One region of the Exiguobacterium sp. K1 genome, then DNA from elsewhere that is predicted to be linked to it. Evidence: riboswitches for the same ligand, from Rfam matches in the RefSeq annotation. Region 1 holds a riboswitch; the other holds the start of a gene.
The links. A riboswitch is a leader RNA that binds a small molecule or an ion and turns the genes downstream of it on or off. The one in region 1 is predicted to bind FMN.
Positions count from the first base shown of each region.

Region 2: it holds a riboswitch for FMN, as region 1 does, so the genes downstream of both, N7U64_RS00025 (ECF transporter S component) here and ribD (bifunctional diaminohydroxyphosphoribosylaminopyrimidine deaminase/5-amino-6-(5-phosphoribosylamino)uracil reductase RibD) in region 1, are expected to answer to the same signal.

Region 1 covers NZ_JAOTIT010000002.1:363,373-379,007, forward strand. Annotated here, with positions in the region: gene treP (PTS system trehalose-specific EIIBC component) at 1-994, shown strand, start outside; gene treC (alpha,alpha-phosphotrehalase) at 1,018-2,661, shown strand; gene N7U64_RS07120 (sodium:alanine symporter family protein) at 2,723-4,081, opposite strand; gene N7U64_RS07125 (DUF6612 family protein) at 4,273-5,082, opposite strand; gene N7U64_RS07130 (alkaline phosphatase) at 5,342-6,700, shown strand; gene N7U64_RS07135 (DUF4352 domain-containing protein) at 6,712-7,362, shown strand; gene N7U64_RS07140 (EAL domain-containing protein) at 7,421-10,057, opposite strand; gene ribE (6,7-dimethyl-8-ribityllumazine synthase) at 10,186-10,644, opposite strand; gene ribB (3,4-dihydroxy-2-butanone-4-phosphate synthase) at 10,646-11,830, opposite strand; gene ribE (riboflavin synthase) at 11,827-12,456, opposite strand; gene ribD (bifunctional diaminohydroxyphosphoribosylaminopyrimidine deaminase/5-amino-6-(5-phosphoribosylamino)uracil reductase RibD) at 12,441-13,487, opposite strand; FMN riboswitch at 13,643-13,787, opposite strand; gene N7U64_RS07165 (M20 family metallopeptidase) at 13,944-15,155, opposite strand; gene N7U64_RS07170 (MetQ/NlpA family ABC transporter substrate-binding protein) at 15,183-15,635, opposite strand, start outside.
Region 2 covers NZ_JAOTIT010000001.1:357-15,991, forward strand. Annotated here, with positions in the region: gene N7U64_RS00010 (DUF1462 family protein) at 9-314, shown strand; gene N7U64_RS00015 (NAD(P)/FAD-dependent oxidoreductase) at 330-1,382, opposite strand; gene N7U64_RS00020 (YuzB family protein) at 1,475-1,708, shown strand; gene N7U64_RS00025 (ECF transporter S component) at 1,772-2,338, opposite strand; FMN riboswitch at 2,493-2,633, opposite strand; gene N7U64_RS00030 (HesB/IscA family protein) at 2,751-3,101, shown strand; gene N7U64_RS00035 (NAD-dependent epimerase/dehydratase family protein) at 3,235-4,101, shown strand; gene N7U64_RS00040 (GNAT family N-acetyltransferase) at 4,098-4,604, shown strand; gene N7U64_RS00045 (GNAT family N-acetyltransferase) at 4,601-5,122, shown strand; gene N7U64_RS00050 (NAD(P)/FAD-dependent oxidoreductase) at 5,184-6,179, opposite strand; gene N7U64_RS00055 (NAD(P)/FAD-dependent oxidoreductase) at 6,421-7,632, shown strand; gene N7U64_RS00060 (YuiB family protein) at 7,714-8,031, shown strand; gene glcT (glucose PTS transporter transcription antiterminator GlcT) at 8,133-8,990, shown strand; gene ptsG (glucose-specific PTS transporter subunit IIBC) at 9,208-10,731, shown strand; gene ptsG (glucose-specific PTS transporter subunit IIBC) at 10,864-12,969, shown strand; gene N7U64_RS00080 (MDR family MFS transporter) at 13,120-14,631, shown strand; gene ptsP (phosphoenolpyruvate--protein phosphotransferase) at 14,913-15,635, opposite strand, start outside.

The sequences.
Region 1 (15,635 bases):
GAACCTGCAGGGCTTATGGGATCTCATCAACATGATGGCGAACACAGCCTTCGTCTTCCTGCCGGCCCTGGTCGGCTGGTCCGCTACGAAACGCTTTGGCGGCAGTGAAATCCTCGGGATTGTCATGGGACTGATGCTCGTCCATCCGGATCTTCTCAATGCCTGGAATTATGGACAAAGTGCCCTCAAAGGCGACATTCCGACATTCAATATCCTCGGCTTATTCGAAATCGAAAAAGTCGGCTATCAAGGACAGATTTTACCTGTCCTCGCTGCCGCTTACGTCTTAAGTACAATCGAACGTTGGTTGAAAAATCGTGTTCCAAATGCGATTCAACTCCTTGTCGTTCCGATTACGACGATTACGTTAACAGGGTTTCTTGCCCTTGCCGTCATCGGTCCTTTCACGCGCCAAATCGGGGACTGGATTACGATCGGCGTCGTTAATACATTTGAAGCTGTTCCATTGCTCGGCGCTCTATTGTTTGGTGCGCTTTACGCCCCACTCGTCATTACGGGGATGCACCATATGTTCATCGCGGTCGATCTACAATTGATCGGTCAAAGCGGGACAACATTCATCTGGCCGATGATTGCCATCTCGAATATCGCCCAAGGGTCAGCGACACTTGCGATGCTGTTCCTTGCGAAAAACGTCAATGATAAAAACATGGCATCGACTTCGGCCATCTCGGCTTACTTCGGTATCACCGAACCTGCCATGTTCGGGGTCAATCTCCGGTTCAAGTATCCGTTTTACGCGGCACTTGTCGGATCAGCGATCGCGTCTTCCTTCATTGCGGTCAGCGGTGTACTCGCACCGGCCATCGGTGTCGGTGGTCTTCCGGCGTTCATCTCGATTGTTCCGGGATCGATTCTGTCGTTCATCATCGGAATGGTTATCGCGATCATCGTTCCGATCGTCTGTACGTTCCTGTTCCATTATGTCTCGACCAAACGTGCCCGCAAAGCGGCACTCAAAGAGGCAGCTTAAGTTTTAGAAAGGTGTGACCTGATATGACCCTTACGACAACTGACTGGCGTAAATCCGCCGTCTATCAAATCTACCCGAAAAGTTTTTACAGTCCGGAAGGCAAACCGACCGGCACTTTACGCGGCGTGACCGCAAAACTCGATTACTTGGCAGAGCTCGGCGTCGATTATCTTTGGCTGACACCGGTCTACGCGTCACCACAACGCGACAACGGCTATGACGTCAGTGACTATTATGCGATTGATCCGTCTTACGGCACGATGACAGACTTCGATCAATTGATTGCGGAAGCCGGTAAACGCCAGTTATCCGTCATGATGGATATCGTCGTCAATCACTGTTCGACCGATCACGAGTGGTTCCGGCAAGGACGACATCCGGATAGCCCCTACCACGACTACTTCATCTGGCGGGACGAACCGACGGATTGGGTATCGAAATTCGGCGGACCTGCCTGGTCGTTTGACGAGGTGGCCGGCAAATATTACCTGCATCTGTTTGACGAAACTCAGGCCGATCTCAACTGGGAAAACCCGGCACTCCGGGAAGCTGTCTATCAGATGATGTGCTTCTGGCGTGATAAAGGTGTCCGCGGTTTCCGGCTCGATGTCATCAACTTGATTTCAAAAGACGACAGTTTCGCCAATGACCCGACCGGTGACGGACGGAAACACTACACGGACGGTCCGCGTGTCCACGACTATCTGCAGGAGATGAATCAACGTGTCTTTGCCGGTCACGACTTGATGACCGTCGGTGAGATGTCATCGACGACACTTGATCATTGCCTCCGTTATTCGAATCTGAATGAGCAGGAGCTGAAGATGACGTTCAACTTCCATCATCTGAAAGTCGATTATCCGAACGGGGAGAAATGGACGGCGGCGCCGTTCGATTTCCTGGAGCTGAAACGGATTATCTCCGACTGGCAGGTCGGAATGCAGGGAAATGCCTGGAATGCGATTTTCTGGTGTAATCATGATCAGCCCCGTGTCGTCAGCCGGTTCGGTGACGATACCGTCTACCGGATCGAAAGTGCGAAGATGCTCGCGACGACGTTGCACGGTTTGCAAGGAACACCGTACATCTATCAGGGCGAGGAAATCGGTACACCGAATCCGGACTTCACGGACCTGACCGATTACCGGGATGTCGAGACACTGAACGCGTATACCGAAAAAGCGGCGCTTGGGGAAACGGAAGCAGACATTTTGGCAGCCATCCGTCAGAAATCCCGCGATAATGCCCGGACACCAATGCAGTGGGATGCTTCACCACACGCCGGTTTCTCGACGGCGACACCGTGGATTCCGGTTCCTGAAAACCATACCTCGATCAATGTCGAAGCGGCCCTCGCCGACCCGGACTCGGTCTTCTATCATTACAAAAAGCTGATTCAACTACGCAAACAATATGACGTCTTGACGAACGGAAGTTACCGGCTTCTGACACCTGACGATCTCTCACTTTGGGCGTACGAACGGACGACCGACGACGAACAAGTTCTCGTCCTGTCTAACTTTTACGGCACGGACCGTCCGTTCACGTTACCGGACGAGTGGCTCGATCATCAGGTATTGATTCAGAACTATCCGGATGTTTCAGAGAAATCCGGACAGCTTGTCTTACGACCATACGAATCCGTCATGCTGTACCGGACGGTTTGAACATACAAAACCCCGCACTCTCCAACTGAGAATGCGGGGTTTTGTTTAGATGAAGTGATCTCTAGGACACCCGCCGGTTAGCTTGCTCCCGTTTCAGCTGTTCCCGGAACAGCCTTGTTTCCGCAATGACGACACCGGACAGACCAATCAAACCGATCAAGTTCGGAATGGCCATCAGTCCGTTGAAAACATCGGAAATCGCCCAGACCATATTCAAGTTCGTCGTCATCGCCCCAAGTCCCGCGACGAGAACAAACAGAACCCGGTACGGTAAAATCGACTTTTGACCAAACAGGTAATAGATCGATTTTTCTCCGTAGTAGGACCATCCGAGGACGGTCGAGAAGGCGAACATGACAAGACCAATCGTCACGATATACTTCCCGGCCGGTCCAAGGAAGACTTCAAAGCTGGCGGTCGTCAATTCGACCCCTTCGAGCTTTTTATCGAGCTGGCCACCCATGACAAGCGTCAATCCGGTCATCGAACAGACGACAAGTGTATCAAGGAAAACCTGTGTCATCGAGACGAGTGCCTGCCGTCCCGGGAAATCCGTTTTCGCAGCAGCGGCGGCAATCGGTGCAGAACCGAGACCTGCTTCATTCGAGAAGACTCCGCGCGCGACCCCGTAACGAATCGCGGCACCAATGGCACCACCCGTAATCGCTTCGTTCGAGAACGTACTGCTGAAAATCGTCGCGAGTGCTCCCGGAATCAGATCAAAGTTCATGACCATGATGAGGAGTCCGCTTCCGACATAAAAGAAAATCATGAACGGTACAAAGTAACTGACGACTCTCCCGATTGATTTGACCCCACCGAGAATGACAACCCCCGTCGCCACCATCAGGACAATCCCCGTTACATACAACGGCACGTCAAACGTCGATTTCATTGCGAGTGCAACAGAGTTCGTCTGCACACCGTTTCCGATTCCGAAAGCGGCGAGCGATGCAAACGCAGCAAACAACACACCGAGCCATTTTTGTTTTAATCCCCGCTCGAGATAGTACATCGGCCCCCCGGCCATCTGTCCCTTCTCATCGACAACACGGTACTTGACGGCGAGAATCGCCTCGGCATACTTCGTCGCCATCCCGAACAACCCGGACAACCACATCCAGACAATCGCGCCCGGTCCCCCGAGGACGACGGCTGTCGCAACTCCGACGATGTTTCCCGTACCGACCGTCGCTGCCAGTGCCGTCATTAAAGCTTGAAAATGACTGATATCCCCTTCCGACGTATCGTCCTGATGTTTCGTGAATGCCAGTTTCAAGGCATACGGAAGTTTGATGATCTGAATGAATCCAAGTCGTATCGTCAAGTAAATCCCCGTACCGACCAAAAAGATAAGCAACGGTGGACCCCAGACGAAATCCGATACCGTGCTAATCCATTCACTGAACGATGTTCCCATTCCAATCCCCTCCTTCGATTTGCTATGCACTTTTCTATCTTTTCAGAATTTACAGATAACTGTCAATGATTAATTTTTTGCGCAGACGATTGTCCCCTTATATTCTTATATTTTTTTATTGCTCATTAAAAAGCAATCATCCGTCCGGAGTAATCCCGGAGACGATTGCTTCTTTAGGTAAATCAGCTTTTTTATTGATTACCGTTCGGCAATTCCTGTGCATTTTTAGCTTCTTTCGGCAACTCAATCGACTGGATCTCATTAAATTTCGAGAATACGGATTCGTTTTTCATCGTAAATTCTGTTCCTTCTTGAATCTCAAACGCCATTTCCATATCCAGTGTTTTTGGATAATACGTTTTGGCATCATACGTCATCGAGTATTCCATCTTTTTATAATCGACTTGATCCATGACATCTTTCATCTGCGCGAGTTGTCCCGACTGTTCGAGCGAATCCTTCATGAATGCTTTTAGTTGATCGCCCTTTAGATCAACATCAATTTGATAGACATCGCCCTCTTTTTTCATCGTCCAATTATCTTTATATTTTTTAAGCAGCTTCAGACTTTGTTCAGTTGAGGCTGATGTCTCCATGTTTTTCAACATATCCCCTAGTTCTGCCGTATCTTGAACTAACCATTGCCCAGCTTGTGATATATACATTTTGTCATCGACTAAATACAATTCTGTGTCTACGTCAGTGCCATCTTCCGCATTTTTCATCGTCATTTTCTGATGCATCGTCATTGGTTTTTGGATAATGTCTGCCGAAACCTTCTGACTCATCGGCATTCCGCCAATTTCAGACGTCATGTCACTGTCCATATGAAACGACTTGATGTTCTCTTGGGCACTGGATGCTTTTTTCAGCAACTCCGTATTCGAAAGCTGTTTCGATCCGTTCTCTCCTTGACCATCTTCTATCGTCTGGTCATTACACCCTGCCAGCCCAATTGTTGCCGTGAGGAGACCGACTGTCATCCACCTTGTCTTCTTCATCGTCATTCCTCCTTGAAATTGATTATCTTTCTTTACGAGCTGTCACTGAAAAATGTTTCAAAACCATTTCTTATCTTATTACCGTTCTGACTGTTTTTTACTCATCGACCTTCCTGTCCGACGTAAAGTTTTCTGTTTGATTCTTAACAAAACTTTACATCCCTCAAATGTTCGTTTTACACTCTACCGCTAAAGTTAGTCCTGTAGATCTGATCCGATACTAAACTATTTATTTATTTTCCTGAAGGAGGAACAATCCATGAAGTTAAAACGAATCATTCCCATTCTTGCCTTGTCGACCCTTTCCTTAAGTACGATGGTCTCGATGAACGACGCTGAGGCTAAGACGAAACATGCAAAATCACCGGAAATCCGGAATGTCATCTTCCTGATCGGGGACGGGATGGGTGTCTCGTATACGTCAGCCCACCGGTACTTAAAAAATGATCCTTCGACGCCGGTCGCGGAAAAAACGGCATTTGATCAATATCTCGTCGGACAACAGATGACCTATCCGGAAGACCCGGAGCAAAACATCACGGATTCCGCATCCGCCGCGACGGCGATGTCGTCCGGTGTCAAAACATATAATGCCGCGATTGCCGTCGACAATGATAAATCAGAGGTCAAGACGGTCCTTGAAGCAGCGAAAGAACGCGGAAAATCGACGGGACTTGTTGCGACATCCGAAATTACACACGCGACACCGGCTTCATTCGGCGCGCACGATGAGAACCGGAAAAACATGAATGCGATTGCGGACGACTACTTCAAGGAGCGGGTCAACGGTAAACATAAGATCGACGTCCTGCTCGGAGGCGGGAAATCAAACTTCGTCCGTCCGGATACCGATTTGACGAAAGCGTTTAAGAAAGACGGTTACAGCTACGTCACGAATCTGGATCAAATGCAGGCGGATAAAAACAAACAGGTCCTCGGTCTGTTTGCGGACGGTGGTCTGCCGAAACGCATCGACCGGGAATCATCCGTTCCGTCACTCGAACAGATGACGAATTCCGCCATCAAACGACTTGATTCAAACAAAAAAGGCTTCTTCCTGATGGTGGAAGGAAGTCAAATCGACTGGGCCGGTCATGACAATGACATCGTCGGTGCCATGAGCGAGATGGAAGACTTCGAACGTGCCTTCAAAGCGGCAATCGCCTTTGCCAAAAAAGACAAGCACACGCTTGTCGTGGCGACGGCCGACCATTCGACCGGCGGTTACTCGATTGGAGCGGATGGTATCTATAACTGGTTCGCCGAGCCGATCAAGGCGGCGAAGAAGACACCGGACTTCATGGCAGCAAAAATCATCGAAGGTGCCGATGTCAAAAAAACGTTGACGACCTATATCGATCAAAAGAAACTTGCCTTGACGGAAGACGAAATCGAGTCCGTTACACGTGCTGCGGAATCGAAGAAACTGCTTGATGTCGATAATGCAATCGAAGCCATTTTCAATGAACGTTCGCACACCGGTTGGACGACATGCGGACATACGGGTGAAGACGTTCCTGTCTATGCGTTTGGTCCAGCGAAAGAACGGTTTGCCGGACAAGTCGATAATACGGATCATGCCAAAATCATCTTCGATTTACTGAAGTCGAAGAAATAAGGAGACTTTCCATGAAACAGATACTTGCTGCCTTGATGCTCGGGACGATTCTTTCGGGTTGCGGCACTATGCCAGACACCGTCCAAGAGAAGTCGTCAGAAAAGTCGGCCCCGAAACAGGAGACACCGGTATCGATCGAGAAGTCTGCCGCATATGTTCCGAACCCGCAACTGCCGGATGACCGGAAACTGACGAAAGTCGATGCATCGGTTACCGACGCTAAAGGCGAATTGACGTTAAAACAGTTTGTCCGCCCAGGCATTACACGCACGATCGGACCGATCACGATGAAAGTCGAAGAAGTGAAAGTGTTCCATGCCCGGCCGAGTTACGGGATGATTGATTTCTTCCACGGCTTCACCCATGACGAATCCTTTGATCTCGTCAAGACGCGTGTGACGATCACGAACGGAGGCGCCGAGCCGGTTACGTTTAACCCGGTCGCTCACTTTAAGCTCGATGCGACAACCGAGAAGACACTGCAGGACGATGTCTACCTCGAGTCGCTTGCTGCGACATACGCTCCCGGCGAGACACGACGCGGAAACTTCGGCTTCATCATCGAACAACCGCTCACATCAGTCGAGTTGTTGACGAGTGATGTCCTCAGCGCGAAACGTGATGTCCTTGGAAAAGGTTCGTCCCTTTCTTTGCGCTTATAATGCTAAAAGACCAAAAGACGATCCCTTCCTGTTTTACCGGAAAGGATCGTCTTCTTTTTTAGTAAAGAGCCGGGATTTGTTCTGCCGGCATCGGCCGGCCAAAGTAATACCCTTGCATCCGCGAGCATTCCAACCGGTTCAGGACGTTGACCTGTTCAAGTGTCTCGACACCTTCGGCGATGACTTCAAGATGAAGCGACTTCGCTAAGTGAATGATGGACGAAATCATCGAGTAACCGGTCGTTGCCGGCTGGATTTTTTCGACGAACTCACGCGGAATCTTTAGTGTGTCGATCGGGAAATCCGCCAACCGCGATAAGGACGAGTAACCGGTTCCGAAATCATCAATCGAAATCGTGAAGCCGAGGTCCTTCAGACGATTCATCGTCAAGACGGTCTCTTCGATGTCTTCAGCGGCTGAGACTTCCGTGATTTCAAGATCAATCCGGGTCGGATCGACTTTTGTTTCTTCGACCAGCCGAATCAACGTCAGGACGAACGTCGGATGATGAAACTGTTGCATCGAAACATTGAGTCCGACTTTTAAGTTCAGACCGTCATCCTGCCACTGTTTTGCCTGTAAAAATCCTTCGCGTAACACCCATTCCCCGAGCCGGATAATCATGCCGGCTTCTTCCGCCATCGGAATAAAATCGTTTGGTGTAATCATTCCGAGTTCCGGATGATTCCAGCGGATCAGTCCTTCAACGCCGACCATCTTGTACGTGACCGTATCGACTTGCGGCTGATAATGTAAAATCAACTGATTGGTTTCAATAGCAATCGGCAGCTCCGACTCGAGTCGCAAGCGGTAGGACGCTTTTTCGGCAATATCTTCAAAGAAGATAATAGATTTGCCGCCACCCGTTTTCGCCTGATACATCGCAAGATCGGCCTGCTTCAATAACGTCACGACATGTTTTCCCGACGTCCGCCGGCAGCTGACCGCTCCAATACTCGGATTGGAAATCAATTCGATTCCTTCAATCGCATATGTTCGTTTTAAATCATCCAGCAGACGAGCCGTACGGCATCTCGCCTGATCATCCGACGTGACATTCCGCAGGATGACAGTAAACTCGTCTCCTCCTTGCCGGGCAACGAGATCGTCCGGTTCGACGGCTTCTTGGAGGCGTTTTGCCACTTGAATCAGTAACTGATCCCCGACATGGTGACCAAACGAATCATTGACGAGTTTAAAGTCGTCGAGATCAATGAAACAGAGGACGATCGTCTCATCGGCTTGTTCCGTTTCAATTAAATGGTGTAATACTTCTTCAAAGTACGTCCGGTTGATGGCACCGGTCAAATGATCATAATAGGCAAGCCGGCGAATCTTTAATTCATTTTCCCTAATTGTCGTGATATCCTGACCAATCCCGTACATTCCGACGAACCGGTCCCGGACGCGAATCGGAATGTTGGTTACGTTCAGCAACACATCCGGACCGCCGGATTTTTGGAAAACAGTTTCAAATTGCTGTGCTGTCGCCTTGTCTGTCGACGTCTGTTGCCATGTCGTGAACTGACGATACGTTTTACCGACTAACTCTTCCGCATGCTGCTCCGTTAATTTTTCAAAAGACGGATTCGCGCTCTCAATCCGTCCTTTCAGATCAAGGGAATAGACGGCATCCGGATGGTACGTGAACAACGACTTGTAGCGTTCTTCACTGACTTCCAGCTCATCCGCCTTTTCATGAATTTCCTGAATCAGTTCCTGGTGACTTAAAATCATTAGAATCTGGCGGACTAAAATCAGAAGAATCGTGACAGCACAACCAATCATCAACCCGTTTAAGGCTTCGTCCCGACGCGCATAGAAGGCCATCGTCAAAAACAGCAGAATAACCAGTAAATATGGTAAAAATAACTTTCCGACCTGCACTTTTATCCGTTGTTTCGACTGTCTGTCTTCTTTTGAATCTACCGGACTAACGATATGCCCCGAGACACCGACCATCAGTAATCCGAGGATAAATAACGGGTCAATTAACCGGATCGCACTGTCTCCACTGACCGTCGTCATATAGACAAATAACGTGTCCGCCCCAACCTGAAGTAACAGTCCGGCAAATAGAAACTGAAACATGCGCCGCCGTTCGTACCACTCTTTTTTCTCGAACAGATAATAAATACTGATCATACAAAATAACAAAACGATGTCGCACAACGGATAAGCAAAAGCTAAAATCACTTCGGCGTGTGATGTAAACGGTGTATCAAATAACGGCCGGATCAAGAAATACCAACTATAGGTGACCGCTACCGTCATGACGATGGCAATATCAAAAATGAAGCTGAGCAACCGATTTTTCGTAACGTGCCGGTGAATTAAGTGCAAGAACGCTACTAAAAAGAAGACCGACTGGAGAACATAAAATATGTCGGACACTCCGGGAAACGGCACCTCAACTTTTAAGATGTTTTCATAGGTCAACCAGATGATTTCCGCAATCAGATAGCTGCCGATTCCAAAGGCCAGGTACAGAAAAAACCGCCCTTCCTGCTGATTCGGATTCCGTTGCGCCCGAACCAGCAGGATGGTCGCGAACAGACAGCCGAAAATCGAGAATAAGTTACTTCCCCAAGACACCCATTCTGATTGCTGATTAAAAACAAGGAGCCAAATATAATATCCCGCAATGAATCCGACGATTCCAGGCAGATAATACGATTTATTCACGCCACCCATGGATCGTTTCCTCCCTTTGCGAACAGTCTTTCTCTTTTGATTAGGGATGATGTCAGCGAAGTCCTGCGCCATCAAGAAAAAAGAGACCTGTTCCGTGAAGAAACAGGTCTCAAGACTCAGTTATCTCATTAAATGGTGCGCAGTAAGTTGGCCATTTCAATCGCAGAAACCGCCGCTTCATATCCTTTGTTACCGGCTTTTGTTCCCGCCCGTTCGACAGCCTGCTCGATCGAATCCGTCGTCAGAACACCAAAGATAATCGGCACGCCTGTTTCCCGTGAGGCGCCGGCGACCCCTTTCGCGACTTCGTTGCAGACATAATCATAATGCGAAGTGGCTCCGCGGATGACGGCCCCGAGTGTGATGACAGCGTCATAGTTCCCGCTTTTCGCAAGCTTTTCCGCGACGAGTGGAATCTCGAACGCTCCCGGTACCCACGCCGTGTCGACAGCGTCCGCCGCGACGCCATGGCGACGGAACGCATCGTTCGCTCCACCGACTAATTTTGATGTGATCAATTCATTGAATCGTGCTGCGACGATCGCGACGCGCAGTCCTTCACCTGTTAAAAATCCTTCGAATACCATGTTAGTTTCCTCCTTGGATGTCGAGCAAATGCCCGAGTTTCGTTTGTTTCGTCTGCAGATACTGTTTGTTTTCCGGAATCGGCGCAATTTCAAGCGGAACCCGTTCAAGCACTGTGATCCCTTCGTTTTCGAGCGTCTGCTGTTTTTCAGGATTATTTGTCATCAGACGGATTTTCGTGACTCCCAAATCGTGCAACATAGCGGCGGCAACGGAATAATCGCGTAAGTCTGTCGCATAGCCGAGCGCATGATTTGCTTCGACCGTATCGAGCCCCTGTTCCTGCAACTCATAGGCTTTCAGTTTTGCCATCAAACCGATCCCGCGTCCTTCCTGCCGCAAGTAAAGAACGGCTCCGCCTTCCTGACCAATCCGTTCCAGTGCCGCGTCGAGTTGCGGACCGCAATCACACCGTTTCGAACCGAAGACATCTCCCGTCAGACACTCGGAATGCAGCCGAACGAGCATCCCGTCTTCCGTCTCTCCTGATAAAACGGTCACATGCTCTTTTTGATCGGGCGTCGTATAACCGAGCATCCGGAATGCGCCATGCACCGCCGGAAGCAGGACGTCCGCTTCCCGTCGGACCGGACGTTCAAGATAGGCAACAAGCGCATCAATCGTAATCATCTTCAATCCATGGACTTCTTTATACGTCAGCAAATCATCCACACGGGCCATCGTTCCGTCCTCGAGAATAATTTCGCAAATGACGGCTGCTTCAGCACTTCCCGCAAGCCGTGCCAAATCGACACCGGCTTCCGTATGACCGCGTCGTTCGCGAACGCCGCCCTCTTTTGCAATCAAAGGGAAGATATGACCGGGACGTTTGAATTGTTTAGGCCCGTCCGTCAGCATCCGTTGAATCGTCAAAGCACGTTCCGCGGCACTGATGCCGGTCTTCGCGTCTTCATGATCAATGCTGATCGTAAATGCCGTCCCGTGCGGATCGGTATTGACATCCGTCATCGGGTTCAGCTCAAGGCGTGCTGCAAGTTGCGGGCTGACCGGAACACAGACAAGTCCTTTCCCGTACGTGATCATGAAGTTGATCTGTTCCGGTGTCGCATGTTCCGCGAGGAGAATCAGATCTCCTTCATTTTCCCGATTTTCATCATCACAGACGATGATCGGACGTCCGTGTTTTAAGTCTTCCACCGCTTCTTCTACAAGATCAAATCCGTTCATCCTGCTCCGCCTCCTAAAAATGCCGACCAATCCGTCTTTTGTTCCTGCTGCGTAAAGTGATACAGATGTTTTGCCATTAAATCACACTCGATATTGACGAGCGATCCGCTTTGCAACCGGTCGAACGTCGTCACCTGCCGCGAATGCGGAATCAACGAGATGGTCAGACTGTTTGTCTCGATGTGCTGAATCGTCAGGCTCGTTCCGTTAATCGCAATCGAACCTTTCGGAATACAATACTTACGCCAGTCACCGGTCTCAAACCGGTATTCCATCGCTTCACCGTCCGGGCGCCGGCTTAAGAACCGAGCCGTTCCATCGATATGTCCGCTGACGAAATGACCGCCAAACCGGCCGTCTGCCGGCATCGCCCGTTCGAGTTGAACCGGTGTGCCGACCCGTAAGGTCTGAAGAGACGTCGCCCGAATCGTTTCGTGCACGGCGTCCGCCGTAAAGCCCGTCTCCGTCATCGCCGTGACCGTCAAACAAATCCCGTCAACCGCGATACTGTCACCGATTTTCGTTCCTTCGAGTACATGCCGCGCTTCAATTTCAAGCGCCAGACCATTCGGTCGCGGAACTTTTCGTTTGAGCGTTCCGACTTCTTCAATCAATCCTGTGAACATGATCCGTCTCCTTTCCGCGCGTAGCGCAGGTGGACATCCTGTCCGATTGGTGCGACAGCCGTTAAATCAAACCGGTCTTCAATTTCGACAGCACTTGCTAATCCCGGCATTCCCTTTAGAACGGATGGCGCTTGATAGACCTCAAGACGGTCGACAAGGTCGGCTTCTAAAAACGCCGACTGAATCGTCGGTCCGCCTTCGATCAATACACTGCGAATGCCTTGTCCATAGAGCGTCTCTAAAATCTGCTCTGGCGTCGCATACGTGCCGACGAGAACCGTGACGTTCGATTGAGCGGAGACACGCGGTTGTTCCGTCAGCCAGTATGTCGTATTGAGGCCGTCGCGGAAAATTTGGGCCGTTTCCGGCAAACGTCCGCGCCGGTCGACGACGATCCGGATCGGTTCCGGTCCTGCTTCCGTCCGTAATGTCAACGCGGGATCATCGACCAATACCGTCTCACTTCCGACGAGAATGGCATCGTGTGTCGCCCGCAGCTCGCGTCCAACTTCTCGTGCTGCAACTGACGTGATAAAGCGTTGTTCACCTGTCGTGACGATTCCGTTTAAACTTTGTGCGACTTTAACGGTGACGTTAGGGCGGTTACGCTTGAGACTTTGCCAAAACGGTGTATAAAAGCGAACGGCTTCGTCTTCGAGCAGTCCAACTTCGACCGTCAGTCCCGCGTCGCGCAGGCGCTTGATGCCTTGTCCGGCGACGATCGCATGACGGTCTTCGGTCGCGACGAACACCCGCTTGATGCCGGCAGCTAAAATCGCTTCCGTACAGGGTGGTGTCTTGCCGTGATGGTTACACGGCTCGAGCGTCACGTAGAGATCGGCACCACGCGCCGCCTCTCCTGCCATGTTTAACGCTTCGACTTCCGCATGCGGTCCACCCGCAAACCGGTGGGCGCCGAAGCCAAGCACTTTTCCATGTTTCGTAATGACACAACCGACACTCGGATTCGGACTGGTTTGTCCGTTTAACATCCGTGCCAATTGCATCGCCTGATGCATTCGATTATTCATATTTTCGCTCCTTTCAAAAAAAAAGACGCCGCTGCATTTGCAGGGCGTCATGATTGAAGGGTCACGAAAGAAACGTCTTGTTTTCTGTTAAAAGCATACAGAAATAGACCTTTTTCCGAACAGATTTTTTCAGAAAATGGTTTCAAGCACATTTTTTCGTTCTTCTCCCATCCGGACTTTACCGTCGGCCCTGGAATCACACCAAGTCAGCCATAGTGCGTACACTATGGGTCGCGGGCTCGTCGATTTAAAAATCGCATCACCGCCGGTTGGGATTTTCACCCTACCCCGAAGAACTGGTTATTCAGTTGTACAGGTCAAGACTAGCACAGGTTATTTTAAAATACAAAAAAGAATTTGTATTCTTTTTCGCGAGGCCGGAAAAAAAGTATGGATTCCCCGACCTGTCATCATGAAAAGATCCGGTGGGGAAGTCCATACTTCTATCTGTTCCGGTTACGCCAAGTATCCGTTTTTCCGGTCGTGAAACTCCTGTTTGACCGTGCCAAGCAACGAATCATCCGTCAGCAGACGTAATCCCGTCCGCGCCAGAATTTTGGCTCCCGTAATCAAGGCTTCGTCGCCCTGTTCCGATTTTGCCGCCTCCCGGAAACTTTCGGTATGGGCCACTAAATCATCGGCTCCGATCTTGATGTACGGATGGATCGTCGGCAGGACTTGACTGATATTTCCGGCATCGGTCGAACCGAGTCCCGGCCGTTCGTCCGTCTTGACGTCTTCACCAAGTGCCGTCGCTTCTTCCCGGAAAATCTCGTCAAACGTCCGGTTGAACAGGAGGTTATCGACCTCATTTTGGAAGGCAATGACCTCAAGCGTCGCTCCGGTCGCAAGGGCCGCCCCTTCGGCAACCGCTTTGACTTTCTTCGTCACCGCGTTCAGCCGTTCGCGTGTCGTCGCCCGGATAAAGAAGCGGGCCTTCGCGTACTCGGGAATGATGTTCGGCGCATCTCCGCCATCCGTAATGATGCCGTGAATCCGGATATCACTCGGCAACTGTTGCCGTAACGCGTTGATCCCGTTAAACAATTGAATGACGGCGTCAAGCGCATTGATCCCTTCTTCCGGTGAAGCCGCCGCGTGTGCCGGTTTGCCGGTGAAGGCAAAATCGAGCGGATCGACGGCAAGCGACGAACCGGTGATCCGGGTCTGTCCGGATGGATGAACCATCAAAGCCGCGTCAATCCCTGTCAGCAGATTATGTTTGACGAAACTGCCTTTCGCACTTCCGTTTGGTCCGCCTTCTTCCGCCGGTGTCCCGAGGACGACGACACTTCCTCCGACTTCATCGATGACCTTGCTGAGCGCGATCGCTGCCGCGACACTCGTCGTGCCGATGATGTTGTGCCCGCAGGCATGACCAATCCCCGGTAACGCGTCATATTCAGCGAGAAAAGCGATGGTCGCTCCCGGTTTATCCGAGACTTTCCGGGCGAGGAATGCCGTCTCATGTCCCGCGACACCAAGTTCGACTGTAAATCCTTCCGCCGTCAGCCGTTCCGCATGATGACGTGACGCAAAATATTCTTCATTTCCAATCTCGGGTGTCGCATGAATCCGGTGGCTTGTCTCGAGGTACGACTCGCGTTTTTGTTCAATATCCTGTTCAATCGTTTGTGTCAGGTTTTCCCGTATCGTCTGAATCGTCATTTGGGTCACGCTCCTTTTGGTTTTTGGTTATTCTCCGATATCGCTGAGAGGGACGAACGTTGGGATCGTGCTGCCTTTGTACTCTTTTTTGATGAAGGCGGCGACGTCATCCTGCTGGTACAGCGAGGCGATTTTCTTGAGCGTCTTTTTGTCTTTGTCTTCCGTCCGGGTCGCGATGATGTTGATGTATGGTTTTGCCGTCTCGTTTTCATGGAGAATCGAGTCCTTGATCGGGTTGAAGCCGGCATCGACGGCAATTCCGTTATTGATGATCGAGGCCGAGACATCCGGCAGCACGCGTGGTGTCTGACCGGCCACGACCGGGACAATCTTCAGTTTTTTCGGATTCTCGACGATTTTATCAACGGAGCCGTTACCGTCAAAGTCGTCCGGCAATTTAATCAAGCCGGCTTCCTGCAACAGCAGCAATGCCCGACCCATGTTCGTCGCTTCGTTCGGAACGGCAATCTTTCCGCCGAC
Region 2 (15,635 bases), on a different contig from region 1:
GACCACAGATGGAAATCAAGGTATATGGGGCGGCACAGACGTGTCCGAGTTGCGTCGGGGCACCGAGTTCAGAAGAGACCTACAGCTGGCTGCAGGCCGTTCTTGGACGGAAGTACGAGACGGCATTGACGTTTGAATACGTGGATTTCGAAGCGGCACCGGTCGAGGATGAATGGATTACGGCTCTTCAGGACGATGTTTATTTTTATCCGCTTGTTCTGCTTGACGGTGAGATGGTCGATGAAGGATACGTCCAGTTGAAAAAAATCACGCAGGCAATTGACAGAAGACTTGAAAAAACGGCCCCGGAATGACCGGCGCCGTTTTTCTTATTTAATTTTTTTATGTTTCCAGAGCACACCGGACTTCAGAAGACGTGGAACTTTCCCTGTCAACGCCTGTTTCCCCATGACGATGCCGAAGCCGTCTGACTTTCCGAGTGATCCGAGCATACCGCGCAATTTGATTTCCGGCAGTTTCGGTAATTTTTTGCCGGCCCATTTTGCCTGCAGGACATCGACGACCTGATCGGCCTGATGCTCGGCAAGCTGACCGCTTGGCGCATACGGGAGACTGGCACAATCCCCGATGACGAACACATTTTCATGTTCCGGCACGTGGTGGTGTTCCGTCAGCTTGATCCGTCCGCCGCTGTCAGCTTCAAAACCAAGATCACGGACGACTTTAACCGGTTGCGTACCCGCTGTCCAAATCGTTAAGTTCGATGGATAGGCGTCATCCCCGTTTTGAACATCATCCGCCGTGACGAAGGTGACGTTCGAGTTATTGATGACTTCGACGTCATGCTCCTCGAACCATTCCTGGACGTAGGTCGACACTTTATCCGAGAGGAAGGACAGAACGGACGGTCCCCGGTCGAATAGGCGAATTTTCAAATCTTTCCGGCTTTCGTGCAGTTCACTCGCGAGCTCGACTCCGGATAATCCGGCTCCGACGATGGAAACGATCGCACCGGGTGAAAGTCCGCAAATCGCCTGTTGTGTTTTCCGTGACTCTTCGAGTGTCTGGATGCTGTAAGTAAACTCTTGTGCCCCCGGTATGTTATGGTATTTATCTTCACAACCTAAGGCGATGATCAAATCATCATAAAACAATTCCGTTCCGTCTTGCAGATGAACGGAGTTCGTCTCTGGTGAAATCTTTACGACATGTCCATACTTATATGAGAGATGTTCCCCTTCCGGAAACGCGATCCGGACATCCCGGTCCGACAATGTTCCGGCAGCAAGTGCATAATACTCTGTTTTTAACGCGTGGTACGGTAAACGATCGACGAGCGTCACAGCGACATCTTCATCCTTGAATCGTTCACAAATCCGCATGCCACCATATCCGCCACCTAAAACAACCAGTTGCTTCATAACTTAAAATCCCCCTTAGTTCCCCTAAATCAGTCTGACCTTGTATAATACGACATGAGGAAAGATAATTCCTGCCTGAAGGAGGAAAAAAAGTGAATCCGATTATTGAATTTTGTATCAGTAACTTAGCGACAGGGACTCAGGTCGTCATGCAACAGCTCGAACGGGACCCGAATGTCGATGTCGTCGAATATGGTTGCCTCGGTTATTGCGGGATTTGTTCGCTTGACCATTTTTGTCTCGTCGATGGAGAAACTGTTGTCGGGGAGACACCGGAAGAACTGCTTGAAAAGATTTATCAGAAAATCGAAGAAAACGAGCTCTAAAAAAATCCCCGTGTCTCACAAGAGACCGGGGATTTGTGTCTGTCAGCGGGCGCGGCTTCGGACTTAGACAGTTTGTTGACGACGTGTCATCCAAGGTTTTAGTTTCAGGAACAGCGGGATGAAGAGTGCTGAGATGAACATCGCCTTGATGATGTTAAACGGTAAGATACCGGCTGTAATCGTCGTCCACTTGACGGCAGGGTCAAGCATGTAGTCCATACCGAAGAACCAAGCGTACGCTGGAAGAATCAAGATATAGTTGAGGATGGCAAGACCGAGTGCCATCGTGATCGTACCTGCGACAAGACCGGTTGCGAGACCTTTTGTCGATTTCTTTTTATGATAGAACCAACTGACCGGAAGAATGAAGGCAACGCCAGCTGCGAAGTTGGCAAGCTCACCGACCGGAACACCACTTCCGCGGAAGATGTAGTACAGGACGTTTTTGAGTGCTTCGACGATGACGCCGGCAACAGGTGAGAACATGATTGCGGCGATCAAAGCAGGAACATCACTGAAGTCGATCTTCAAATAGTTCGGTAAAAACGGAAGCGGAAAATTCAGTAGCATAAGAACAAATGAAATTGAACCTAACATCGATAATGTGACCATTTTTTGTGTGCGTTTCATACGAGTATAATCTCCTTTTGCTCGTTCCTCTCGATGAAGTATTGGCATGTCTGCGTTCAAAATAAACCCCCATCGAAGTGTTCGATGGGGGAGAAGTCCGCAGTAAACTAAGCCTGAACGATTTTTGCAAAATCGGTTCAAGAAAGAAACATGCCGCCATCTTCTCCCATCCAGACTATACTGTCGGCTCCTGAGTTACACAGAATCAGCAAATAGCGCCCTATTCGCTCGCGGGCTTCAGGCGAATCGCCTGTTTACCGCCGGTCGGGAATTTCACCCTGCCCTGAAGATGGAACGATTTAATTTTTTTTAATACAACTTATTTATACAACGAATTCAAGATTGTTTCAAGCAACTAGGTTTCGATTCCCCTTAAAATTGCGTATACTAATAAAAAAGGGAAGGTGATGACATGATTCATTTAACAGAAGCGGCCGCACTGCAAGTCAAAGAAATGATGTTGCAGGCGCCGGACGATGAACAAAATCTGCGCATGCTCGTCCAAGGCGGCGGATGCAGTGGTCTCTCCTACGGCATGGGGTTTGACAGTGAAAAAGAGACGGACTTGACCTTTGAGCAACACGGAGTCAAAGTCATCGTTGATCAAAAAGATTATCCGGTCGTTAAAGGACTGGAAGTAGATTATAAACAATCCATGCTCGGAGGCGGATTCACGATTACGAATCCAAATGCAATCGCGACATGCGGTTGCGGGACGTCGTTCCGAACGGCGACGAATGCCGGCACACCGGGCGGCTGTTAATGAAATGACTTGTATCGCAGACGATTGCCGTCTGCGATTTTTTTGTTTTCACGAGCGATTGACAGGACTTTTCAATAGAGATGGAGAAGGACTAACAGGAACGTTAGCACGCTATGATGAGGGAGGACTATCGATGCGAAAGGTACTGATTTTCGGTGGAACACGCTACTTTGGTCGACGGTTGGCATTACGGCTCGCGGAATCGGGGGATGATGTGACGATTGTCACGCGTGGGGAACATACGCCGCCTGTCGCGAAGGGCTTGACATTTTTTAAAGGGGACCGGACATCAAGCAGTACAATGAAGGATCTTGGAAGTCAAAACTGGGATATCATCTATGACAATATTTGTTTTAATCCGTATCAGGCGAAGCTTGCGGTCGATGCCTTCGAAGGGAAAGTCGGGCGTTACATTCTGACGTCGACGATGTCGGTCTATGAGCAGGGCGGGACAAACATTTCCGAGCGGTCCTATAATCCGTTTCCCGGGAAATATGATCTCGAAAAAGAACATGATTACGGCGAAGGAAAACGTCAGGCGGAAAGTTATTTCTTCCAACGGGCGACTTTCCCGGTCATTGCCGTTCGTTTCCCGGTTGTCCTCGGACCGGATGATTACACGGAGCGGCTGATCTTTCATGTCAAACGGGCACTAGCCGATCAACCGGTCATCGCTGAAAATCTGTATGCGAAGATGGGATATATCTCGAGTTATGAAGCTGCAGCTTTCCTCGAGTGGTGCGGCCGTTCGACGATGACAGGACCAATTAATGCCGCGAGTGACGGCGTATTATCGATTCAGGACTTAATGGATAAGATTGATCACGTGGCAGGAACGACATCACGGTTTGAGACGACAGGCGAAGAGCCGTCACCGCTTGCACCGGATCACGATTTCTATATGGATACGACGGCAGCCAAACAAGCAGGATATATCTTCCAACATGTTGATGACTGGCTTGATCGTTTGATTGAAGAGGAGGTCCGGAACCACAAATGATTACCTTAATTAAACCATCGCTGCACTTGGAACCGGAATACCTTGATTATGTATCAGAGTGGCAAGAATCCGGTGAAAGCATCGTTCCGAGTGTCGTCAGTAAAACGTTTCTGCCGTTGGAGGATTTTTTGGAAGAACAGGAACAAGAGGAACGGGTGGCCCCGACGAACTGGGTGACCCACTCGACGTATTGGTTGTATGACGGGGAAACGATTGTCGGTGCAGTCAATTTCCGGCATGATCTAAACGATCAATTGCAACAAGTCGGAGGGCATATCGGTTATGGCATTCGACCGAGTGCGCGCAATAAGGGGTATGCGACGGAAGGATTACGGCAAGCGCTTGAATTTGCGCGAAAGCGGGGACTTGCCTCCGTCTTGATCACCTGTAGTGCGGATAACACCGCATCCGGTCGTGTCATTTTGACAAACGGTGGTCAAGAAATCGAATCTTACATCAAAGAAGATGGAACACGGGTCCGGCGATTTATCATTCCACTATGAATACCGGATTTTTAACGATTCGACGAGCCGACATGGAAGACGCTGCTGCGATTGCCCGGATTCATGTCGCATCTTGGCGGGAAACATATCGGACGATTATTCCGGATGCATATCTCGATCAGTTATCTGCGGAGAAGCGGGAACCGGGTTGGCGGAACAGTCTTGCCGAAGGTCCGGTTTTCGTGGCACTTGATCAGACAAACGAAATCGTCGGTTTTGCGAACGGCGGACCAAACAGGGAAAATGATGCGACGGAGGGAGAGCTGTACGCGCTCTATCTGTTGAAAAGCCATCAGGGGCAACGAACCGGTAAACGGTTGTTTGATCACGTGTTGGAAGATCTCAGGCGGAAAGGCTTCTCGTCTTGCATGGTAAGTGTGCTGGCAGATAACCCGTCCCGTCATTTTTACGAACGTTTCGGCGGACGACTCGTTTCCGAAAAAACCATCGAGCGGGGTGGGAAACAGCTGAGTGAGTGGACGTACCGAATTACACTCGATCCCGTATCCAACGCATAAGCCCAAAAAACAGCGTCCCTTCGATTTCCGAAATCGAAGGGACGCTGTTGTTCGTGATCACTTAATGATTTTTCACTTTTTCGAACAGACTGGTTGAGTGTTGCGGATGGCGGGCTGATGGATCAACAAGCAACTTCGCCTGGTTGACGGCAATCGGTGCTTCTCCGAAACCGGTCGCGATCAATTTGACACGACCGTCATACGTCGCGATGTCGCCGCAGGCAAATACGCCGGGAATCGCAGTTTCCATCTTCGAGTTGACACGGATGGAATTCCGTTCGAATTCGACCTCCCACTCTTTAAGCGGTCCGAGTGATGAGACGAAACCAAAGTTACAGACGACATCATCGGCACCGACGACAATCACTTCATCCGTTTCGGCATGTTTGAATGTCAGCGTCTCGATACTGTCTTCTCCGGTGACGGATTCAAGGGTATAAGGTGTCATGACATTGACAGACGAGTTATGCAACAATTCGACCGTATGCTCATGGGCGCGGAATTTATCGCGTCGGTGAACGAGTGTGACGGATTTCGCGATTGGCTCGAGCATCAGCGACCAGTCGACTGCGGAATCACCGCCGCCGAGCAGGACGACCTGGCGATCTTTGAAGCGGTCCATCTCGTTGACGAAGTAGTGTAAGTTACTGCCTTCAAATCGTTCTGCGTCCGCGACACCGAGGGGACGGGCAGCAAATGAACCGTTCCCGGCTGTCAGGATGACGGTTTTCGTATAATGTTCACCCTTGTTCGTGACGAGACGGATCAGTCCATCATCCAGGCGTTCGTATGCAAGAACGGTTTCGCCGAGCACATACGTCGGATCAAATTCATTTGCCTGTTCCAGCAGACGGTCGACCAGGTCCTGGGCTTTGACTTTCGGGAAGCCGGCAATATCGTATATATATTTTTCAGGGTAGAGCGTCGCCAGCTGTCCGCCGAGTTGCGGCAGACTTTCAATGACTTTCGTCTTCATTTGACGCATGCCTGAATAAAACGCGGTGAACAGCCCGACCGGACCGCCCCCGATAATCGTGACATCATATGGTTGGTGCATCTGAGTCCCTCCTAAAATTGGATACCTCTATTATATAGGAAGTAGGGTTCGATGTTGCAAGTACGGGACATCTCACATTTTTTTGGGTTTGCATAATTTCCCTTTGCAATCTATGATAGAAAATGGTTCAATAAACGTATAGACGTGTGAACATTATTTGAACAAAGTTTTTGAGCATTTATCTGCAATTGAATGTGAAGAAAATCACAACAAAACTATTATGCGTAAGGGGTATCAGAACATGAACACACCAAACATTGTTATTCTTGGAGCCGGCTACGGTGGATTGATCACAGCAGTCAACCTTCAAAAGAAACTTGGCGTCGACCAAGCCAACATCACATTAATCAACAAACACGATTACCATTACCAAACAACGTGGCTACATGAACCAGCAGCAGGTACGATGTCTGCTGAACAAGCACGTATCTATATCAACGATGTCATCAACCCTTCACGCGTCAAGCTTGTTAAAGGAATCGTCGAAAAAGTCGATACAGCAAGCAACACGGTGAAACTCGTCGACGGTGGAACAGTCCCTTACGATTATGTCGTCGTGGCACTCGGCGGAGTTCCTGAAACATTCGGCATCAAAGGATTGAAAGAGAACGCTCTAACAATCAGTTCATTGAACAGTGTCCGTAAAATCAAAGAGCACATCGACTACTCATTCGCAGAGTACAAAACGACAGGTTCAACAAACCGTTCACTCTTGACGATTGTCGTCGGTGGCGCTGGGTTCACGGGTATCGAGTTCATGGGTGAGCTCGTCAACCGGATTCCTGAACTGTGCAAACAATATGACATCCCGCGCGAACTCGTTCGTGTCGTCAACATCGAAGCTGCACCGACTGTTCTTCCTGGATTCGATGCAGATCTCGTAAACTACGCACACAAATGGCTTGAGCGCCAAGGCATCGAGTTTAAACTCGGTAACGGCATCAAGGAATGTGGACCGGGCAGCGTTACATTCGGACCGCTCCAAGGGGATACAACAGAAACAATCGAAGCGAACACAATCATCTGGACTGGTGGCGTCAGCGGTAACCCTGTTGTTGCAGCGTCTGGTTTTGAAGCAATGCGTAACCGTGTTGTCGTTCAAGAAGACCTCCGCGTTCCTGGACATGAAAATGTCTTCATGATCGGTGACTGTTCAGCTGTTATGGATCCGGCTTCAAACCGCCCATACCCGCCGACAGCACAAATCGCAACACAACAGGCACATAAAGTGGCTGAAAACATTGCTGCACTCATCGGTGGACGTCAAACATCGACATTCACATACGAAAACAAAGGAACTGTCGCTTCACTTGGTCATAAAGATGGAATCGGAATGGTCTTCGGTAAGAAGATTTACGGCCGTAACGCATCGTTCATGAAAAAAGTCATCGACAACAAACATTTCCTTGAGCTTAAAAAGATTGGTCTTGCCATCAAAAAAGGTAAATTCTAAGTTCACGTTTTAGGCAAATGTACACTCGTGCATTTGCCTTTTTTGTCGGTTATACTAAAAGAGATTCAAAGGGGGAACATTATGCATATCATTCAAGCCGTGATCGGGAGTGTTCTATATCTCGTCATGTTCTTTAGTATCGGTTTTATCTTAAACATGTTGTTACGCAGTACGTGGATCATGCTTGTCCTGTATCCGATTATCATCATCATGATGATTGATAATCAGTCGACACTGGATTACTTCACGAATGCGCGTGAAGCGATCCCGAAACTCGGGGAACGCATCATGGGTCTGCAGACGGCGGATATCACGATGTTCGTTGCCGGTCTTGCCGGAATCATCATCGCCGGAATGTCAATTCGCTTCCTGCGTAAGAGCGGTTACCAAATGTTTTAAAGTCTACTTGAGTGAGTAGGCTTTTTTAGTATGTGAAAACACGTTATAATAAAATCAGTGTCTTTAAAAAAATGTGTAAGAGCAGATAGGGTTGAGAGCGAATGGATAAACAAATGTACCACGTTATCAAAGTCTTAAATAATAATGTCGTCATTTGTTCGACTGGTGCCAACCAGGAAGTCATTATCCTCGCAAAAGGGATTGGCTTCGGTCGGAAGCCAGGCGATCAACTAACGGATCTTGATAAATTGGAAAAAGTGTATACGTTAAAAGATAAAGACGAGCAAGCGCAGTACAAGGCGCTTGTCGGACATCTGGATGAAAACTTCATCGCTTTGATGAATGAGATCGTTTCAATGATCGAAACGCGATTCGGAAAACGGGTCGACGAGCACATTCATATCGGACTGACGGACCATTTGACGTTTACGTTCAAGCGGCTCGAACAGGGAATGGAAGTCACAAATCCGTTTCTTGCGGAAACGGAAGCCTTATATCCGGAAGAGTATGCGCTCGCTGAAGAAATCGTCGAATTCATCAGTGCCGAGATGAACTTTTATTTACCTCCGGCCGAAACAGGATTTATCGCCCTTCATATTCACTCGGCGACGAACTTCAAAGATGTCCTCGAAGTGAACCGGCATCATCAATTGGTCGGATTGATTGCCAGTCATATTGAACAACGATTACAGATTAAAATCGACCGGAAATCACTGGATTACAAGCGTTTAATCCGGCACTTGCGTTCAGCGATTGAAAGGGTTTCCAATGGGGAGTACCTAGAGGCGCCAGAAAAAGTAGAAAAGCTATTGCGCGAAGAATATCCGCTGTGCTATGATACTGCTTGGGAGCTGATGTCCATCATGGAACGTCAGTTGAAGAAAGCGGTACCGCGCGGTGAAGCGACGTATCTTACGATGCATCTGCAACGCTTAGTGCAGTACGATTTAGGTAAATGACCGCACGGACTACGTGTTACTGATACGATCAGGCATGAGTGGGATGTCGGGCAAGATAATTTATTTCCGTTATTTTTACGGGATAAGTGTATTTTGTCTACAATCCGCTCGTGCCTGATTTTTTTCTGTAAAAATCGGTCAGATGTCTGACTTTTTTCGACCTGTCATTGGTATTATTCCTTATTCTTAGCTCGTACATCAAAAGGAGGAAACACACATGTTCAAACAGATTTTCGCTGTTCTTCAACGTGTTGGTAAAGCGTTGATGCTTCCTGTTGCGATTTTGCCTGCTGCCGGGATCTTACTTGGATTCGGTAACGCGATGCAAAATCCGAACTTGACGTCAAAACTCGAGTTCTTAAAAAATGATGCAGTCATCAAGGTTGCAAAATTGATGGAAGCAGCCGGGGATATCATCTTCGGTAACTTAGCACTCTTATTCGCGGTCGGTGTCGCGATCGGATTAGCAGGGGACGGCGCAGCCGGACTTGCAGCCATCGTCGGATTCCTGATCATGAACAAAACAATGAGCGTTTGGCTCGGCGTTACACCAGAAATGGTCGCTAACGGACAAGGGTACGCTAACGTACTCGGTATCCCGACACTTCAAACAGGAGTTTTCGGTGGTATCATCATCGGTTTAATCGCAGCCTGGGCCTACGGGAAGTATCATAATCTCGAATTGCCGCAGTTCCTCGGATTCTTCGCAGGAAAACGTTTTGTTCCAATCGTTACAGCAGTTGTTTCATTATTCGCAGGTCTTGTACTTGTTTTCGTTTGGCCGTTCGCTCAAGACGGATTGAACACATTCTCCCACTTCATGATGGAGAAAAACCCGACTCTTGCAGCATTCGTCTTTGGTCTCATTGAACGTTCATTGATTCCATTTGGTCTTCACCATATCTTCTACGCACCATTCTGGTTCGAGTTCGGTTCTTACACGAACAAAGCCGGCACAGTTGTTCACGGTGACCAAGCGATCTTCTTCGCTCAGTTGAAAGATAACGTTGCATTGACAGCTGGTACATTCATGACTGGTAAATTCCCGTTCATGATGTTCGGTCTTCCTGCAGCAGCACTTGCTATGTACCATGAAGCACGCCCAGAGCGTCGCGCAGTCGTTGGTGGTCTTCTTGGATCAGCAGCACTTACAGCTTTCTTGACAGGTATCACAGAGCCAATCGAATTCGCATTCTTGTTCGTTGCTCCGATCTTGTTCGCAGTTCACGCAGTCTTCGCAGGTCTTTCGTTCATGACAATGCAATTGTTGAACGTTAAAATCGGTATGACATTCTCAGGTGGATTGATTGACTTCCTTCTCTTCGGTGTCCTTCCAGGACGCACGCAGTGGTGGCTCGTTATCGTCGTCGGTCTTGTTCTTGCAGTTGTTTACTACGTCGGATTCCGTTTCGCAATCCGCAAGTTCAACTTGAAAACACCAGGTCGTGAAGACGAAGTACAAGAGACATCAATGGCACAAGGTTCTGAACTCGCAGCTGGTATCCTTGATGCACTCGGTTCTGAATCAAACATCAAACACCTTGACGCATGTATCACACGTCTTCGTGTTGAAGTTCTTGATAAATCAAAAGTTGATAAAAACGAATTGAAAAAATTAGGTGCGGCTGGAGTACTTGAAGTTGGTAACAACGTTCAAGCCATCTACGGACCAAAATCAGATAACATTAAATCTGAGATTCAAGCCGTCATCAACTCACGTAAACAAGAAAAGTCAGTCTAATATTTAAAAGAGCTTTCCCAATTTGGGAAGGCTCTTTTTTTGTGGAAAGAAACATCAGACAAATAGTTTTGCGCAAGAAACATTAAGGGTATGAAGTAAGTAGTTTGGTCAAAAAAAGGAGGGAAATCACTGATGTGGAAAAATGTGTTCGGTGTATTGCAACGGATCGGTAAAGCTTTGATGTTACCGGTCGCAATCCTACCGGCAGCGGGGTTGCTCCTGGCGTTTGGTACGGCGTTTCAAAACCCGAATCTGACGCAGTATCTTCCGTTTCTCGAAAATGACGCACTGGTCGTCATTTGGCGGGTCATGCAGGATGCAGGGGATATCATCTTTGCCAACTTAGGATTACTGTTTGCCGTCGGGGTTGCGATTGGTCTTGCGAACGGTGAAGGGGTCGCAGGACTGGCCGCAATCGTCGGATTCTTGATCATGAACAAAGTTATCAGTTCATTTTTACAGATTACGCCTGAAAAGATTACAGAAGCACAAAAATCGAGTGATTTATCGTATGCGACCGTTTTAGGAATTCCGACCCTGCAAATGGGGGTGTTCGGAGGGATTATCGCCGGGTTGATTGCGGCGTACAGCTATAATAAATTCTTTAAGATTAAACTTCCGGATTTCCTTGGATTCTTTGCCGGTAAACGATTTGTACCGATTGCTACAGCGCTATTCAGTTTAGTCGCTGGTTTTGCCCTGTCCTATATTTGGCCGCCGATCGGAACAGGGATCAATACGTTCTCAAAAACCATCATCGAATCAAACGAAACGTTATCTGCCTTCATCTTTGGATTAGTCGAACGTTCCCTCATTCCATTTGGTCTCCACCATATCTGGTATTCAAGTTTTTGGTTCCAATTCGGTGAATACACCGATAAAGCGGGCAATCTTGTCAACGGGGATCAGCGGATCTTCTTCGCCCAGTTAAAGGATGGTGTCCCGTTTACAGCCGGAACGTATATGACCGGGAAATATCCGTTCATGATGTTCGGACTTCCGGCTGCCTGTCTTGCGATGTACCATACGGTTGCGAAAGATCGCCGGAAAGCAGTTGAAGGATTATACTTCTCAGCTGCCCTGACTTCATTCCTGACAGGGATTACGGAACCGGTTGAGTTCTCGTTCGTATTCGTTGCCCCGTTGCTGTTTGCAGTCCATGCAGTATTTGCAGGATTGTCATTCATGATCATGGACATCTTAAACGTCAAGATCGGGATGACCTTCTCCGGAGGATTGATCGACTATACGCTGTTCGGTATTCTGCCGAACCGGACCTCCTGGTGGCTCGTTATTCCGGTCGGTCTCGTCTTTGCCGTCATCTATTACTTCGGTTTCCGTTTCGTCATCAAGAAATTTGATTTGAAGATTCCGGGACGTGAAGCGATTCAGGAAGGTGCGGCGACAGCCGGTGCGACAGCCGGTGAATTGCCGTATGAAATTCTCCAGGCATTTGGCGGACCTTCAAATATCAAACATTTGGATGCCTGTATCACACGGCTTCGGATTACCGTCAATGATAAATCCGGTGTCAATAAAGAGCGCTTAAAACAGTTGGGTGCTGCCGGTGTCCTCGAAGTCGGGGACAACGTTCAGGCTATCTTCGGTCCGAAATCGGACGGTATTAAAACGGAGATGGCAGAAATCATGAACGATCCGAATTACCAACCACCAGCCAAACCGGAAGCCGATCCGATTCCGCAGGTTCCGACAGGCGCGGAAGCACGGACGGACAACCGGACAGATGACCGGTCCGGATTAGCCGGAACAGATGGTGCCTATGTCCCGAGCGAAGGATATGTCTCGCCACTCAGCGGTGTGATTCGTTCCCTTGATGATGTACCCGATCAAGTCTTCTCCGGACGGATGATGGGTGACGGTTATGCCATCGAACCGACAGAAGGATATGTCGTTTCTCCTGTTTCCGGTGAAATCACGACGTTCTTCCCAACGAAACACGCGATTGGTATTTTGGCCGATAACGGGGATGAAATCCTGATTCATATCGGTATTGATACAGTATCGCTCGAAGGAAAAGGATTTGAAGCGTTGGCGAAAGCCGGCGACCGGGTCGAACCAGGTTCACCGTTATTGAACGTCGATCTGGAACAAATCCGACCACTGGTTCCATCATTGCTCACACCAATCATCGTCACGAACAGCGGCGACCGGAAAGTCTCCGTTGATGTTGGTAAAACCGTTGAAGCGGGTGAAAAGATTTCGTATGACATTAAATAAGAAGTGGATGCTGAACACGACTCCGATTTTGGAGTCGTGTTTTTTTTTGTATTCCGTGAACATTCAACGATGAGATTTTGCACATATGATGATACAATGAATAAGCTATTATGAAGATTAGCTATTTTTTGATAAGAAAGAGGTGAGTCGATGGCTACGACTTCGACAAAAACACGTTATGTCGTGTTAGGATTACTGATCGGGATTTTAGTGGCAGCAATGGATAATACGATTGTTGCGACAGCGATGCCGACGATTGTCAGCGAATTAAACGGCTTCGACCAATATGCGTGGGTCACATCGGCCTACATGATTGCGACTGTAGCGGGGATGCCGATCTTTGGTAAGTTAAGTGATATGTACGGGCGGAAGCGATTCTTCTTATTCGGCATGTTGCTGTTCATCACAGGGAGTATCCTGTGTGGAATGGCAGACTCGATTGTTGAACTTTCCGTGTATCGTGCGATTCAAGGTTTGGGTGGCGGAGCGTTAATGCCGATTGCCTTTACCATCATCTTTGATATTTTCCCGCCTGAAAAACGTGGGAAAGTCAGTGGTTTGTTCGGGGCCGTCTTCGGAATTTCAAGTATTTTTGGTCCGTTGCTGGGTGCCGTCTTAACAGATGCCATCAACTGGCGTTGGGTCTTTTACATCAATATTCCCCTCGGATTATTGGCGCTTGCCCTTGTTTCTTTGTTTTACAAGGAGTCACCGATTCACCGGACGCAAAAAATCGATTATGCCGGTGCTGTGACGTTAGTGGCAGGACTTGTTTTGTTTTTGCTGGCCCTTGAAATGGGCGGAAAAGATTATGCGTGGAACTCACCGCAAATTCTTGGTTTATTTGGCGGGGCGATTGTTGCCTTCATCGTCTTCGGGTTCATCGAACGCCGGGCAGCGGATCCTGTCATCACGTTCAGTTTATTTAGACGGCAACTGTTTGCTGCGACACAAGGCGTAGCCTTCTTTTACGGTTTTGTCTTCATCTCTGCCAGTGTCTTCATTCCGATTTTTGTCCAAGGTGTCTTCGGGGGCAGTGCGACCAACTCGGGTCTGATCTTGATGCCGATGCTGATTGCATCCGTCGTCTCTGCCCAGCTCGGCGGACGATTACCGAATAAATACGGATTCCGGAATGTCATGCTTGTCTCAGCGGTCTTCTTCTTGTTAGGAGTGTATCTCTTAAGTACGATGTCGCTTGAAACATCGCGCACCGCCATCACAATCTATATGATCATTTTAGGATTTGGTGTCGGCTTCAGCTTCTCGTTACTCAACCTGGCAAGTATCAACGGGATTGAGATGCAACGACGTGGTGCAGCCACATCAATGGGATCGACGTTCCGGACGATCGGCATGACGCTCGGTGTAACGGTCCTTGGAATCGTCCAATCGCGGACCTTCTCATCGACGATCAGTGAACAGTTACCGGGTGGAAACGCACCGGACGGCGGACAATTCCCGACGGCTTCAGCCCTTGCGAAAATGCCGCCGGAAGTAGCAAATGCAATCAAATCGTCACTTGCCGAATCGATTTCGTCGGTCTATCTGTGGGCATTGATTCCGGCTGTACTCGGTGTCATCTTTGTCTGCCTGATGGGCAATGAACGCCCGACGTTAAAAGAAGGACAGGGCGAACGACCGAAAACAAAGCAAGCATAAAGTGTGGTTGAACTATAGTGTGGGTAAAACTATTTAGATAAGCATTAACCGAAGAGAGGGAAGTGGAAGTCAAAATCCACTTCCCTTTTTTGTTGTTCGAAATCATTCGATGTACGAGACTCCTACAGGAAAACTGGCTTGTGTCTCGCCTGAGGAAAGCGAGTGCATAGAATGATTTCGACGTAAACTAATCCGATTTCCCGCACGAAGTATAAAGAAAAGAGAGGACTTTGTTAACACGGCAAAAAAACACGCCCCAAAACGGGACGTGTCAGAAAAGATTATTTTTTAATATCGAACGTTGTGCTGAGGAAGTTAACGACATCTTCCGCTGTGTCCATATCGAGTACTTGTTCGACGATTGCTTCACACTCTGCTTTGTTCAAGCGAGTCATCAGGCTACGTGCGCGAAGGACTGAAGAAGCTGACATTGAGAATTCGTCGAGTCCGAGTCCGAGAAGGATTGGAAGTGCGAGTTCTTCTCCTGCCATCTCACCACACATGCCGACCCATTTGCCTGCTTTGTGTGCTTCTGTGATGACGTTGTTCAAGAGGTTCAAGATAGCCGGGTTGAACGGTTGATAGAGGTATGAAACTTTCTCATTCATCCGGTCAGCAGCCATCGTGTATTGGATCAAGTCGTTTGTTCCGACTGAGAAGAAGTCGACTTCTTTTGCGAATTGCTTCGCCATGACAGCTGTTGAAGGAATCTCGACCATCATACCGACTTCAACGTCTTCTGAAACTGTCACACCTTCTGCTTGAAGGTTTGCTTTTTCTTCGAGAAGAAGTGCTTTTGCTGCACGGAATTCTTCGAGTGTCGCGATCATTGGGAACATGACAGCAAGTTTTCCATACGCGCTCGCCCGGAGAAGGGCACGGAGTTGCGTCCGGAAGAGATCCGTTTGATCGAGGCAAAGACGAATCGCGCGGTATCCGAGGAACGGGTTCATCTCATGCGGGAGATCGAGGTAAGACAATTCCTTGTCGCCACCGATATCGAG